DNA from 4 places in the Streptomyces sp. NPDC006012 genome. Region 2 is predicted to be linked to each of the others. Evidence: riboswitches for the same ligand, from Rfam matches in the RefSeq annotation. Region 2 holds a riboswitch; each other region holds the start of a gene.

Region 1 (3,467 bases), on a different contig from region 2:
TCCGCGGTCTTCTGGCGGGCGAAGGCCAGCCAGCGCAGGAACTGCGGCTCGATGTCCCGTTCGGCGGCGGCGTCGAGCGGGACGTGCAGCAGGGAACAGGAGGCCGCCACGTCGACCCGGTCGGCCAGACCGAGCAGCGTGCCGAGCGTGGCGAGGGATTTCGCCAGGTCGTTGACCCAGATGTTGCGGCCGTCGACGACGCCGGCGACCAGGCGCCTGCCGGGCAGCCCGCCGACGGCGGCCAGCGCGTCGAGCTGGGCGGCCCCGCCCCCGGTGAAGTCCAGCGCGAGCCCGTCGACCGGCGCGTCGGCCAGCACGGGCAGGGCCTCGCCGAGCCGGTCGAAGTAGGAGGCGACCAGCAGCCTGGGCCGGTCGGCGCGACCGCCGAGGTGCCGGTAGGCGCGTGCGACGGCACCGAGTTCGGCCGGGGTGCGGTCCTGGACGAGGGCGGGCTCGTCGAGCTGCACCCACGTGGCGCCGGCCGCCCGCAGGTCGGCCAGGACCTCCGCGTACACCGGCAGCAGCCGGTCGAGGAGGGTCAGCGGATCGAAGTCCGCGGCGACACCCGGCGCGGGCTTGGCGAGCAGCAGGTAGGTGACGGGTCCGACCAGCACCGGGCGGGCCGCGAGGCCCAGGGTCAGGGCCTCCGTCAGCTCCGCGACCTGTTTGGCCGAGTCCGCCGCGAACACGGTGTCCGGACCCAACTCCGGTACGAGGTAGTGGTAGTTGGTGTCGAACCATTTGGTCATCTCCAGCGGCGCCAGATCCTGGGTGCCGCGGGCCATGGCGAAGTAGCCGTCCAACGCGTCCGCCGCGACGGCGGCCCGGTGGCGGTCCGGGACCGCGCCGACCATGACCGTGGTGTCCAGGACGTGGTCGTAGTACGAGAAGTCGCCGGTGGGCACTTCGTGGATGCCCGCCTCGGCGAGCTGCCGCCAGGTGGCCCGGCGCAGTCCGGCGGCGGTGGCACGCAGCGCGTCGGCGCCGACGCGGCCGGCCCAGTAGCCCTCGACGGCCTTCTTCAGTTCCCGGTGCTGTCCCTGACGCGGGTAGCCGTACACGGTGGCCCGTGCCGCCCCGGTGGTGGGCTCGGTGGTCACGGAGATCTCCTTCGCGAGACGATTCCCTGAGGTCCCGGCGACGGGGCGAGAGCGCGAAGGGGTGCCGGACCGGACGGAACGAGCACGCGTGGCAGCGTGCGGCCCTGCGCCTGGCATCACTCCCCGGACAGTGTCCGGAGGTGTCCCCGACCCGCCCTCGGGGTCACCGGGATGTCCGCGCACGAGCGGTCGCGCGCGGGCAGCGGGCAGGTCTTCGGACTCGCGGGCACATCTCGTCCGTACGAAGCACGTACGAGACTCCTACTGGCCGTCGCTTCCCAGGCCCGGTACCTCGGGCCCAGTGCGTATGACGGCGGTCGTTCCCGCTCACCGCTGCGGGGCAGTCCCGGATTCCCACCGGGTTCCCTCTTGCGACGCATCCCGTCCGGCTGACGGGGCGAACCAGCTGCACCGGCCACCCTACGGGTCGGGCCGCCGCCGCGTACGGTCGCGTCCGGCATTCGGATGGCGGCCCGCCCCGCTGCCCGACGACTGCCGGACGGCGTCCGTCCGCCCCGGGTGCGCCTCCCGGCGCCCGGCCGTGGCTGCCTGCGTGGCGGAGCCCCGGACGCTACTGTTGCGGTCCATGGGTGCACGGTTGCCGCTCTCGGCGGTCTCCCGGCTGTTCGGATCGGCGGCCGTCGGCGCGGTCATCGGCGTGGCCGTCGGACTCCCGACCGACCTGCCCCTCGGGCTGCTCGCCGGCATCTCGGCGGCGGAGACGTGTTTCGTGGTGGCGGGCTGGATCGTGCTGTGGCCCCTGGACGCCGAGGAGACCCACCGCAACATCCGCCGCGAGGACTTCCGTCCGGTCCTGGACGAACTCGTCGTGGTCGTGGCCGCCCTGTGCGGGCTGCTCGGCATCGTGCTGCTGCTGGCGTTCGGCAGGTCGGCCGACGGCCATGTCGCCGCGGCGGCCGCGCTCGGCGGGGTCTTCATGGCGTGGGCGGCCCTGCACATGATGTACGCGACGCGCTACGCCCACCTCTACTGCACGGCGGCCGGCGGCATCGACTTCAACTCGGACGAGCCGCCGGCGTACCGGGACTTCCTGTACTTCAGCTACAACCTCGGCATGACCTATCAGGTCTCCGACACCAGCGTGTCGAGTTCGACGATCCGCGCGGTGGCGCTGCGGCACTGCCTGCTGTCGTACGTCTTCGGCACCAGCATCCTGGCCACCGTGATCAACCTGGTCGTCGGGATCGTCTCGGGCTGACACACCGCTCCCGCGCCGTACCGAACGGTCCGTGGGCGGCCCAGGCGTGACCCCGGTGGCCGAAACGATTCCAGGGGGCCGGGCGGTCGCACGGCGGTGCCGACGCGGCGCGTCCCCGCCGTGCGGGAGCGGTCGGACCCGCGGGCGCGAGGGCGTCGGCGCAGCTCCGGGCGGGCATCGACGCCCGCTGCACATCCGGGCTTCGTTGCCGGACCATTGCCTTGACCCTCCCCGTTTACCAGAGCTTTGCAGACTCCACACGTCCCAAGCGCGTACGTCCCTGTTGTCAGCGGGAGTTGAAATGGGCCACGGCCACAGACACGATCACGGTCATCACCATCACCACCACGGGGGCGACGAGCCCACGTCCCTGCCGCCCGCCCTCGACCTGTCGGTGCCCGACGCCGAACTGACGCCCAGCCAGTTGTCGCGGCGCGCCATGCTCCGCCGCACCGGTCTGCTCGGCGCGGGACTGGCGACCGGCAGCGTCCTCGGCGGCGCGGGCGAGGCGGCCGCGTCCCCGGCCGCGTCGCCGGCCACGACGACGAACGCGTCGCACGGCTCGCGTCCGGGCGGCTACTTGTGGCTCGCCGGCGACCACCACATCCACACCCAGCACAGCAACGACGGCAAGTACCGCGTCATCGACCACGTCCGCCAGGGCAACGCGCACGGCCTGGACTGGATGGTGATCACCGACCACGGCAGCGAGACGCACGCCAAGATCGGTGTGGAGAAGGTCAACCCGGACATCGTCGCGGCCCGCGACACGATCGGCGACACCCTGGTCTTCCAGGGCCTGGAGTGGAACATTCCCGCGGCCGAGCACGGCACGGTCTTCGTCCACCCGGGCAGGAACGAGGTCGCCGTGCTGAAGGAGTTCGAGAACTCCTTCGACGGCTCGGTCAAGAAGGCCAGTTCGAACACCCCGGCCAACGAGGCACTGGCCATCGCGGGCATCAACTTCCTCGCCGACCAGGTGCGCCGCCGCACGGTCAAGGACGCCCTCTTCCTGGCCAACCACCCGGCCCGCAAGGGCATCGACTCCCCGCACGAGATCCGCGGCTGGCGCGACGCGGCCCCCGCCATCGCAGTCGGCATGGAGGGCGCCCCCGGCCACCAGGCCGCCGGTCTGCCGCGGCCGCAGG
Region 2 (3,467 bases):
CGTGCTGGAAGGCGTGGACGCTCATCCAGGAGGTGACGGCCCTGCTGCCCGCGATCAGCAGCAACGGGCGCGGGGCGATCAGGCTGACGGAGGCGAGCCCGTCGAAGAACGCGATGCGGTCGATGCTGGACCAGGTGAGGGTCTGCGCCGAGCGCGGGTGCCGGGCTCGGTCGGTGCGGTAGTAGTCGAAGCCGTCCACCGCGTGCTGACCACCCAGCGCGCGGGCCTGCTCCGCCGTGTCCGGAAACAGCGGGAAGGACTGTACGCCCTCGCCCCGGGCTTCCGCGGTGCGGGCCGTGGCGGCCGCGTCCAGCATGCCCTGGAAGACGGCCGGGTCCTGCGTGCCGTCGGGGCCGACCCGGAACTGACGGCCAATGTCGACGGCGGAGACCGCGCCGACCGCCTTGATGCGGTGGTCGGACGCCGCCGCCGTGAGGGCGTACCCGCCGGAGGCACAGATGCCCAGGGCGCCGATGCGGTCGGGGTCGACCTCCGCGCGCGTGGTCAGGAAGGAGACCGCGGCCTTGATGTCCTCGACCCGCTGCGCAGGGTCTTCCAGGCCGCGCGGCTCACCCTCGCTCTCGCCCTGGTGGGCGGCGTCGAACGTCAAGGTGACGAAGCCCTGCTCGGCCAGGCGTCGCGCGTACAGGCCGGCGGTCTGTTCCTTCACGCCGCTGCCGGGGTGGCCGACGACGACCGCCGGACGCGGACCGGCGGTCTCGCCATCCGGGACGTACAGGTGCCCGGCGAGCTCGATACCGGCACTCGGGAAGGTGACGTTGGTCATCACGGTGGTGCTCCAGTCGCACTGAGGGGGAGATCGGGCTCGCAGGGGCGGGCTCCGGCGACCGTCTTGCTCCCGGCCGCACCACCACAGTGCCGTGGGCAGCTGCGGGGTGCCAGGGAAGGAGTTGCCTATGGAGGCTGGTACCAGGCACACCACATCGGCTCCGCCCGCACACCCTCGCCCCGGAGACGTGACCCGACGGGGCACCCGCGCCGTATGGCCGTCGCGGCGAGCGGAGCGGCGGTACGTGTGGGCCCGCGTCCAGCCAGGAACCGGGGGTGAGGCCGACCGTGTGCAGGTCGATGTCGCCGGTGCCGGGGGTACGGCCCGTGGCGAACAGGACCTCGTCCGCCGCCAGACCGGACGGCTGCCGGTGGCGACGGCCACCGCGTGCCGGGCCGTGCGGGTCTGGCGGACACCGTCGTCCCTGGTGACGGTGACCCGGCGGGGGCCGTCGAGGCGGCCCTGGCCGCGGAACAGGACGGCGCCGATGGACTTTGACCCACAGGGCCTGCCCGGAGTCGTCCCAGTCGGTGACGTACCGGTTGCGCCGGGCGAGCACGTCACCCGGTGTCCAGCCGGCCCGTGACGGCCCGCCGGGCACCGTGCACGCGGCGCGCGTCGGCGACCGCGATGACCGGCCGCAGCAGCGCCTTGCTGGGGGTACAGGCCCAGTAGGAGAGCACCGCCGCCGGCTGGACCCGAGGAAGCACGGTGGTGGGGGACCCGCGCGTCGGCCACGCCCGGCTGCGACCGCCGCCGAAAGAACACTCTCCGCGACAGGACATCTCCGGACGGTTAAGTTCTCTGCTGCGTCGACGTCGCCGGCGCGGGAGGGCGCGGCATGCGTACCCCGCGCCGGGTCCCCGGCACCTTAGCCGAGGTCACCGGCGCCGACGTGGAGCGCTTCTTCGCCCCGCCCGGTGATCCTGAATTGGGGCTCGACGGGCCCAAGTGGGGCCCCGAAGCGCCCCGGTGAACCAGGCATCCGCCGTGAGACCGGGATCACCTCGGGCGGGTGCGGTCTTGGCCGGGCACGCGCCGCGCGGTACGGTCTGTGCGATATCGACGACGGTACGACGGAAGCCGGTGGGAATCCGGCACGGTCGCGCCACTGTATGCGAGGGCCCCCGGGCCGTTCGTGAGTCAGACCCGTGGCTGTCGTCCTGTGCACCACCGAGATGGGACGCGAACTCCCAGAGGAGGTCCTGCCATGGCGCAGACCGTCGCCCGGCCGACAGCCACCACTCCGGTCGTACCCGCCAAGGTGCCGCTCAAGGCGATAGCGCCCTGGGCGGTCTTCTTCGGCCTACTGATGCTGGTCCTGCTGTACTTCGTCGGCGCCGAGCAGGGCGCCACCTCCGTGTTCAGCGGCACGGACGTCCACGAATGGGTCCACGACGCCCGCCACCTGCTCGGCTTCCCCTGCCACTGACGCGAGGGGAAACCGCACACCCATGAACTCCGCAACCGTACGGAACCTTCTCGTGCGGGGCATGCTCGCCGGTCTCGCGGCCGGTGTACTCGCCCTGATCGTGGCCTACTTCCTCGGCGAGCCGAGCGTCGACAAGGCGATCGGCTTCGAGGACGCCCACGCCCACGAACACGAAATGGAGGTCGTCTCCCGCTCCCTCCAGTCCACCGCCGGGCTCGCCACCGGCGTCCTCGTCTACGGGATTGCTTTCGGCGGCATCGCGGCGCTCGCCTTCTGCGTCGCCCTCGGCCGCGTCGGGCGCCTCGGCCCCCGGGCGACCGCGCTGCTGCTGGCGAGTTGCGCGCTGCTCGCCGTGTACGTCGTGCCGTTCCTGAAGTATCCCGCCAATCCGCCGTCCGTCGGAGATCCCGGCACCATCGGCAGGCGAACCGCCCTGTACTTCCTGATGATGCTGCTCAGCGTGCTCCTCGCGATCGGTGCCACGATCCTCGGCAAGCGGCTCGCCCCGCGGCTGGGCACGTGGTACGCGACCGTCGCGGCGGTGGCCTCGTTCGCCGTCGTGATCGGCCTGGCGTACGCGTTCCTGCCGGCCGTCAACGAGCTGCCGGCGGATTTCCCGGCCGCCCTGTTGTGGCGGTTCCGGCTGTCCGCCCTGGCCGTCCAGGCCGTGCTGTGGGGCGGGTTCGGCCTGGTCTTCGGGGAAGTCGCCGAGCGGCTGCTGAACCCGAGACGCGCAAGGACCGCGGCCGGAAAGACGGTTCCCGCCGCACACTGAGCCGGCGCGAACCAGCGCACCGGATCATTACCGCGCGAGGCTTCCGTGCTGCAGGGTGAGGCGTTCGACGCCGACCCGGTGGTACGGGAGCCTCGGTGTTCTCCCGGGTTCTACGTGTGTGCGGCGAAGTCACACACACCTGGAGAGTTTTTCACGGGCCTGCTCCGCCCGCCACTCCAGCCGCTTTCCGGCCTCCAGTTGCAGGGTGGCCTCCGGCTGCCTTCCGGACGTCGCTCGCTATCCGGCGTCCGGCCGGGCAAGCGGGTGTCCCAGCCGGACATTCCAGCGTCCGGCCCGTCCGCTCAGCTCGGTCGCCGTCAGCGGGGCGACATCGAGGCGCCAGAAGGCCGTCACGGGCATGTCCAGCGCGTGGACGACGGCTGCCCGTACGATCTCCGGTTCGACCACGGCGAGCGTGCGGCCGTCCGTGCCCGCCACGGCGGTCAGCCAGCCCGCGACCCGCCCGCACA
Region 3 (3,467 bases), on a different contig from region 2:
CCTCCCTCGCATGTGACACTCCGAGTACCACCTCAGTTCATCTTTCGTTCATCCAGGTTTCCTACCTTCAACCAGCCAACGACTTCGAACGAATGCCTGGGTAAATGGAAGGCTTCTCGCTGATCCTCGCGATCGTGGTGATCACCGCGCTCGCGTTCGATTTCACGAACGGTTTCCACGACACCGCCAACGCGATGGCCACGACCATCTCGACCGGCGCACTCAAACCCCGAGTGGCGGTGGCCCTGTCCGCCACCCTCAATCTGGTGGGCGCCTTCCTCTCCGTCGAGGTCGCCAACACGATCTCCAAGGGTCTCGTCGACGAGACGGGCATCCGCCCCGAGGTCATCTTCGCCGCCCTGGTGGGCGCGATCCTCTGGAACCTGCTGACCTGGCTGGTGGGCCTGCCCTCAAGCTCCTCGCACGCACTGACGGGCGGTCTGATCGGCGCCGCCGTCGCCTCCGCCGGCACGGGTGCCGTCCACGGCGACGTGCTCGTCACCAAGGTCCTCGTCCCGGCGCTCGCCGCGCCCCTCGTCGCCGGGGTGGCGGCACTGCTCGCCACCCGGCTGTCGTACTCGCTCGACGGCGCCGCCGAGGGCAGGGCGGCCGAGAAGGGGTACCGGGCCGGCCAGATTGCCTCCGCGGGCCTGGTCTCCCTGGCCCACGGCACCAACGACGCCCAGAAGACGATGGGCATCATCACCCTGGCGCTGATCGCCGGCGGCGCGATCGCCCCCGGCTCGAACCCGCCCACCTGGGTCATCCTCTCCGCGGGGCTCGCCATCGCGCTCGGCACCTACCTCGGCGGCTGGCGCATCATCCGCACGATGGGCAAGGGGCTGACCGACCTCCGGCCGCGGCAGGGCTTCGCCGCCCAGACCAGCGCGGCGACCGCCATCCTGGCCTCCTCGCACCTCGGCTTCTCGCTCTCCACCACGCATGTCGTCTCCGGTTCCGTGATGGGCGCGGGGCTGGGCCGCAAGGGCGGAGTGGTGCGCTGGTCGACGGCGGGCCGGATGTGCATCGCCTGGGCGCTGACGCTGCCGGCCGCCGCGCTCGTCGGTGCGCTCGCGGAGATCGTCACGGAGCTGGGTGACGGGGGCACCGCGGGGGTGGCGGTCTGCCTGGTCGCTTCCGCCGTGGGGATCTGGCGGGTCTCGCGACGCGAGGTCGTGGACCACAGCAACGTCAATGAGGTGAACAGCACCGGGGCGTCGGCCGTTCCGTTCGGGCCGGTCGGTGCGGTGTCCGCCACGATCGGCTCTGGTTCCGCCGGTTCGGTCGGAGCGGTCAGTTCGGTCGGAGCCGTGAGTTCCGTCGGTTCCATCGGTTCCGTCGCTTCCGTCGCTTCCGTCGGTTCGCCGCAGGCGACGGGCGGGCCGGCCACCACGCTCGCCTCGACCGCGCCCGTCGCCGCCGATCCGGCCGGGCCGCCGAGCGCCACCGTCTGAGACCCAAGGAAGAAGCCATCACCATGAACATCGACTGGGCGACTCTCGGGTCCGTCTTCGGCGTCAGTCTCGGGGTCACCGTCGCGCTCGTGGGACTGTTCACCCTCGGCGTGGCCGGCTTGTCGCGCCGTGAACGGGCTGTTGCGCGCGGCGGTTCCGCGGGGTTGGCGTTGAGTGGGGCGTATGCCTGCTTTGCGGCGTGCGCCGGGGCTGTGGGGTACGGGATCTACTTGATCGCGGGATGAGCGGTCCGCGGGAGCCTCGGAACGGGGTCGCTCCGCTGTGGGTGCGGGGAAGTTCCTCGCGCCGTTCCCCGCGCCCCCGCGTGAGTGAGCGTCCTCGCACGACCGCCGGAGCGTCGTGGTTCCCCGCGCAGTTCCCCGCGCCCCCACGTGAGCGAGCGCCGTCGTTCGGGTGCGGATGCCCGGTGGTTCGCCAGGCAACTTCTCGCGTCTCTTTGGGGCGGGTTCGGTGTGTGGGGATGTGGGTGGTGGGGTTGCGGGGCCTGGTGGGGGTGGGTATGAGGCTGGGCACACTCTTCCCTTGCAGGTCAACGGCTAGTTGACGGTTCTTCGGGGCACGTGGTGGACTTCCTGGGCCATGTACGGCGGCAAGGAGAGGAAGCCGGTGCGAATCCGGCGCGGTCCCGCCACTGTCACCGGGAAGGACTTCCCGGGAGCCAGGAACTCTCGCCGTCGGTCTCGTCGAACCAGGGCGTGGACACCCTGAGTGAGGACATACCGCCATGCTCGGCTGCGGATTGAGGTACAGCACCAGGTCGATTCCCGATCCGACGGCCGGCTGAACCGGTGCGTGCCGATCGCGTCTTCGCGTACGGCGCCGCTCTCGGCCTCCTCGGCGATCTGCTGGTGGGCGATCCGCGCCACGGGCATCCGGTCGCCGGGTTCGGGCGTGCCGCGGGCGCGGCGGAGCGGGTGCTGTGGCGGGACCACCGGGGATGGGGAGCCCTGCACACGGCCGTCTGCGTCGGCGGTGCCGCGGGCCTCGGAGCGCTGGCCCGGCGGGCCGTGCGCACCTCCCCCGCCGCTTCCGTGGCACTGACCGGCGCGGTCACCTGGGCGGTGGTGGGCGGGACTTCGCTCGCCCGGGAGGCCCGGGCCGTCCGGCGGGCCCTCGACTCGGGGGACGTCGCCGCGGCGAGGGCCCGGCTGCCCCATCTGTGCGGGCGGGATCCGCAGACCCTCGACGCCCAGGGGATCGCGCGGGCCGTCGTGGAGTCGGTGGCGGAGAACACGTCCGACGCGGTCGTCGGGGCACTGGTGTGGGGGGCGTTGGGCGGGGTGCCCGGGTTCGTCGCTTTCCGTGCGGTGAACACCCTCGACGCGATGGTCGGGCACCGGTCGCCGCGGCACCGGCGGTTCGGGTGGGCCGCGGCGCGGCTCGACGACGTCACCGGCTGGCCGGGGGCACGGCTCACCGCGGCGCTGGCCGCCGTCTCGGGCCCGGACGCGCTCGGTGCGCTGCGGGCCTGGCGGGCCGACGCCCACCGGCATCCGAGCCCCAACGCCGGTCCCGTGGAAGCCTCTTTCGCGGGGGCGCTGGGCCTGCGGCTGGGCGGGACGCTGTCGTACGGGGGGCGGGTCGAGCACCGGCCCGTGCTCAACTGCGGCGGCCGTGCCGTCGCCGCCGCGGACATCGAAGCCGCCGTACGGCTCTCCCGCCGGGTCGGCGTGCTCGCGCTCGCCGTCACGACGGCCGCGCGTCTCGCCGCGCGGGGGCGCAGGTCATGAGCGGTGGTGGGCTGCTCGTCGCCGGTACCACCTCCGACGCGGGCAAGAGCGTGGTGACGGCGGGGATCTGCCGGTGGCTGGTGCGGCAGGGCGTCGAGGTCGCGCCGTTCAAGGCGCAGAACATGTCCCTGAACTCGTTCGTCACCCGCGAGGGCGCCGAGATCGGGCGGGCCCAGGCGATGCAGGCCCAGGCGTGCCGGATCGAACCGACCGCGCTGATGAACCCGGTCCTGCTCAAACCCGGCGGGGAGCAGAGCAGTCA
Region 4 (3,467 bases), on a different contig from region 2:
GCCGGGCGACCAGCGGGCCGACCTGGGTGGCCGCGTCCAGCGGGTCGCCGACCGTGAGCGCGCTCGCGGCCTGCGCGAAGGCGTCCGCGAACTCGTCGTAGCGGGACCGGGGCAGCAGGATGCGGGTCTGGGCCACGCACGCCTGGCCGTTGTTCATCCAGGCCGCCGGGACGATGCCCGCGACCGCGGTCGCCACGTCCGCGTCCGGCAGCACGACCGCCGCCGACTTGCCGCCGAGTTCCAGGGTGACCCGGGTGAGGTTGCGCGCGGCCACCTCCATGACCCGCTTGCCCGCCGCCACCGAGCCGGTGAAGGAGACCTTGTCGACGCCGGGGTGCCCGACCAGGTACTCGCTGACCTCGCGGTCGGCGGGCAGGATCGACAGCACGCCCTCCGGCAGCCCGGCCTCACGGGCGATCTCGCCGAGGACGTACGCGTCGAGCGGTGACTCGGGGGACGGCTTGAGGATCACCGTGCAGCCGGCGAGCAGGGCGGGCGCGAGCTTGGCGGCGGCGACGAACTGCGGGACGTTCCAGGGGACCACGGCGGCGACCACCCCGACCGGCTCGCGCCGCACCATGATCTTCCCGAGCGCCCCGTCGCGCGTCTCCTCGTACGTGTGGCCGCGGGCGACGGTGATCGCCGAGTCCCAGACCATCATCGCGCCGAGCGCCTGCGCGAGGACGCTCCACGAGTACGGCGAGCCGTTCTCGGAGGAGATCACCCGGGCGATCTCCTCGTGCCGGGCGGCGATGCCGTCCTTGATACGGGTGACGACCGCGATCCGCTCGTCGAGGCTCATCCGGGGCCAGGGTCCCTGGTCGAACGCGGTCCGGGCGACGGCGACGGCCCGGTCCACATCGGCCGGCGAGGCGTGCGGGACGCGGCCGATGACCTCTTCGGTGTGCGGGGAGATCACCTCGATGACGTCCCCGCCCAGGGGATCGGTCAACTCCCCGCCGATGAACAGCTGTCCGTGTTCCACGAGCTCGGTCATGGCCGACTGCCTCCTGCGGCACGATTTCTGACGCTGTATCAGAAACGGATACCAGTTCTCCGCGCACTAGTCCACGGCAGGACGCCACCCACTCGGCCGAACCACCGCATCGCCCGACCGGCCGCCACACGCCGCATCGCATCGCGCCAACCCGCGCAGCCGCCAGGCTCCGGCTTCCGGAACCGGCGGGCGCCCGGGGCAACCGATGGAACCGGTTCTAGTTATAGTGGGGCGGGGAGGCCATGATGGTGGAGACGTTCGATCACGGCGGCGGTGTGCGGTCCGTGGCGGTGCCCATACCGGACAACCCGCTCGGTCACACACTGGTGTACGTCGTGGACACCGACCGGGGCCCGGTGCTGGTCGACACCGGCTGGGACGACCCGGCGTCGTGGGACACGCTGGTGTCCGGACTGTCGGCCTGCGGCACCTCGGTGGCGGAGATCCACGGGATCGTCATCACCCACCACCACCCCGACCACCACGGGCTCTCCGGCCAGGTCCGCGAGGCGTCCGGCGCGTGGGTGGCGATGCACGCGGCCGACACCGCGGTGGTACGGCGCAACCGGGAGGCACGCCCCGAGCGCTGGCTCGACTACATGAGCGCCAAACTCGCCGCGACCGGTGCCCCGGAGGAACATCTGGCGGTCCTGCGCATACCCGGCGTCCTGCAACGGCGACCGCCCGCTCTCCCGGACCGCGAGATCGTCCCCGGCGACCTCCTGGACCTGCCCGGCCGCCGGCTGCGCGCCGTCTGGACGCCGGGGCACACCCCCGGCCACGTCTGTCTGCACCTGGAGGAGGAGCACCCCGCCGGGCTGCCGGGACACGGCCGCCTGTTCTCCGGCGACCACCTGCTCCCGAAGATCACCCCGCACATCGGCCTGTACGAGGACCCGTCCGCCCAGGCGAACTCCACCGGCCGCAACGGCGCCGAGAACTGGGCGGAGGCCATCGACCCGCTCGGCGACTACCTCGACTCCCTGGAGCGCATCGGCCGGCTGGCCCCCGCCGAGGTACTGCCGGCCCACCAGTACGCGTTCACCGGCGGACCGGCCCGCGTACAGGAGTTGCTCGCGCATCACGAGGAGCGGCTGGCCGGACTGCTGACCCAGCTCGTCGAACCGCTCACGCCCTGGCAACTGGCCGAGCGGATGGAGTGGAACCGGCCCTGGCCGCAGATCCCGCACCCCTCCCGGAACATCGCCGTCGCGGAGGCCGAGGCCCATCTGCGCCGCCTGGTGAAGCAGGGCCGGGCCGAACCGGTACCGGGCACCGACCCGCTGAGGTACGTCAGGACCACCTGACCGGGACCGCACGACGGCGGCCCTCTCCCGGACCGCTTTCCCCGCACCACGTGACCGGCCCGCCCCGCCGCACGGCCGTCTGTCACGGCCACCCCTCGGGGGTCCGGAGGGGGGCCGGTAGAGTGATGGGGTCGTCATCAGACCCGTACGGGGGGAAGCCGGTGCAATTCCGGCGCTGACCCGCAACCGTGAACCGGCCGTCAAGGCCCGGTGAGCCGGACTGCCCCAAACGGAACGTGACCGGCTCAGGTGCGTCGGCAACCGCCCGCGCACGGCACCGTCGAGGTTTACGGGGCCGAGCCGCCCGGGGTGTCCCGTGCTGCCCGGCTTCCTCGCGAACCGACCCGCGAAGAGAGGCACCCGCCGAGCATGAACGTCCGCCGCAGTGCAGCGGTCCTGGCCACCGTCGGCGTGCTCGCCGCCGCGTCACCCGCCCTGGCCGCGAGCCCTTCGCCGTCCCCGTCGACGGCCCTCCCGTCCGGGCTGTACGGCGACGCGGATCCGAAGTTCGACGGCGTCTGGCGCCAGTCGCTGGCGCTGCTCGCCCAGCGCACCGCGTCCGTGACGCCCGCCGCCAAGGCCGTGGACTGGCTGACCGGACAGCAGTGTGCGGACGGGGCGTTCGCCGCGTTCCGCGCCGATCCGGGGCGGGCCTGCGACGCCAAGGTGGTGGTCGACACCAACAGCACCTCCGCCGCCGTTCAGGCCCTGACCGCGACCGGCGGCCACGACAGCGCCGTCGGCAAGGCCGTGACCTGGCTGAAGTCGGTGCAGAACAAGGACGGCGGCTGGGGGTACACGCCGGGCGGCGCGAGCGACGCGAACTCCACGGGCGTCGTCATCGGCGCGCTCGCGGCGGCCGGTGAGCGGCCCGCGGCAGTGGTCAAGAACGGCCGGACGCCGTACGACGCGCTGCTCGCTCTTGCCCTGCCCTGCTCCGGCGACGACGGCGGCGCCTTCGCCTACCAGCCGGACAAGAAGGGCAAGTTGGCGGCCAACGCGGACGCCACCGCGGCGGCCGTGGTCGGCCTGCTGGGCGCGGGCCTCACCGCGAAGGCGGCCACAGCGGGCGACGCGCCGAGCGGGGCGCCCGGCACGGACTGCGCCGGCACCCACAAGCCCACCCCCGAACGGGCCGCGGCCGACGGCGCCGCCTACCTCGC

Evidence for each region. A riboswitch is a leader RNA that binds a small molecule or an ion and turns the genes downstream of it on or off. The one in region 2 is predicted to bind cobalamin.
Region 1: it holds a riboswitch for cobalamin, as region 2 does, so the genes downstream of both, metE (5-methyltetrahydropteroyltriglutamate--homocysteine S-methyltransferase) here and ACFYPJ_RS24800 (CbtB-domain containing protein) in region 2, are expected to answer to the same signal.
Region 3: it holds a riboswitch for cobalamin, as region 2 does, so the genes downstream of both, ACFYPJ_RS28265 (cobalamin biosynthesis protein) here and ACFYPJ_RS24800 (CbtB-domain containing protein) in region 2, are expected to answer to the same signal.
Region 4: it holds a riboswitch for cobalamin, as region 2 does, so the genes downstream of both, ACFYPJ_RS03450 (prenyltransferase/squalene oxidase repeat-containing protein) here and ACFYPJ_RS24800 (CbtB-domain containing protein) in region 2, are expected to answer to the same signal.

What each region holds. Positions count from the first base shown of each region.
Region 1 is NZ_JBIAIE010000006.1:127,612-131,078, forward strand. Features, by position in the region: gene metE (5-methyltetrahydropteroyltriglutamate--homocysteine S-methyltransferase) at 1-1,100, opposite strand, end outside; cobalamin riboswitch at 1,302-1,507, opposite strand; gene ACFYPJ_RS14050 (DUF1345 domain-containing protein) at 1,687-2,319, shown strand; gene ACFYPJ_RS14055 (histidinol-phosphatase) at 2,621-3,467, shown strand, end outside.
Region 2 is NZ_JBIAIE010000015.1:161,736-165,202, forward strand. Features, by position in the region: gene ACFYPJ_RS24785 (alpha/beta hydrolase) at 1-787, opposite strand, end outside; gene ACFYPJ_RS24790 (hypothetical protein) at 1,351-1,500, opposite strand; gene ACFYPJ_RS24795 (hypothetical protein) at 1,632-1,766, shown strand; cobalamin riboswitch at 1,823-1,964, shown strand; gene ACFYPJ_RS24800 (CbtB-domain containing protein) at 2,001-2,222, shown strand; gene ACFYPJ_RS24805 (CbtA family protein) at 2,245-2,997, shown strand; gene ACFYPJ_RS24810 (histidine phosphatase family protein) at 3,235-3,467, opposite strand, start outside.
Region 3 is NZ_JBIAIE010000020.1:60,144-63,610, forward strand. Features, by position in the region: gene ACFYPJ_RS28255 (anion permease) at 105-1,454, shown strand; gene ACFYPJ_RS28260 (hypothetical protein) at 1,478-1,699, shown strand; cobalamin riboswitch at 2,003-2,166, shown strand; gene ACFYPJ_RS28265 (cobalamin biosynthesis protein) at 2,264-3,205, shown strand; gene ACFYPJ_RS28270 (cobyric acid synthase) at 3,202-3,467, shown strand, end outside.
Region 4 is NZ_JBIAIE010000001.1:805,783-809,249, reverse strand. Features, by position in the region: gene ACFYPJ_RS03460 (aldehyde dehydrogenase) at 1-997, opposite strand, end outside; gene ACFYPJ_RS03455 (MBL fold metallo-hydrolase) at 1,243-2,304, shown strand; cobalamin riboswitch at 2,416-2,547, shown strand; gene ACFYPJ_RS03450 (prenyltransferase/squalene oxidase repeat-containing protein) at 2,674-3,467, shown strand, end outside.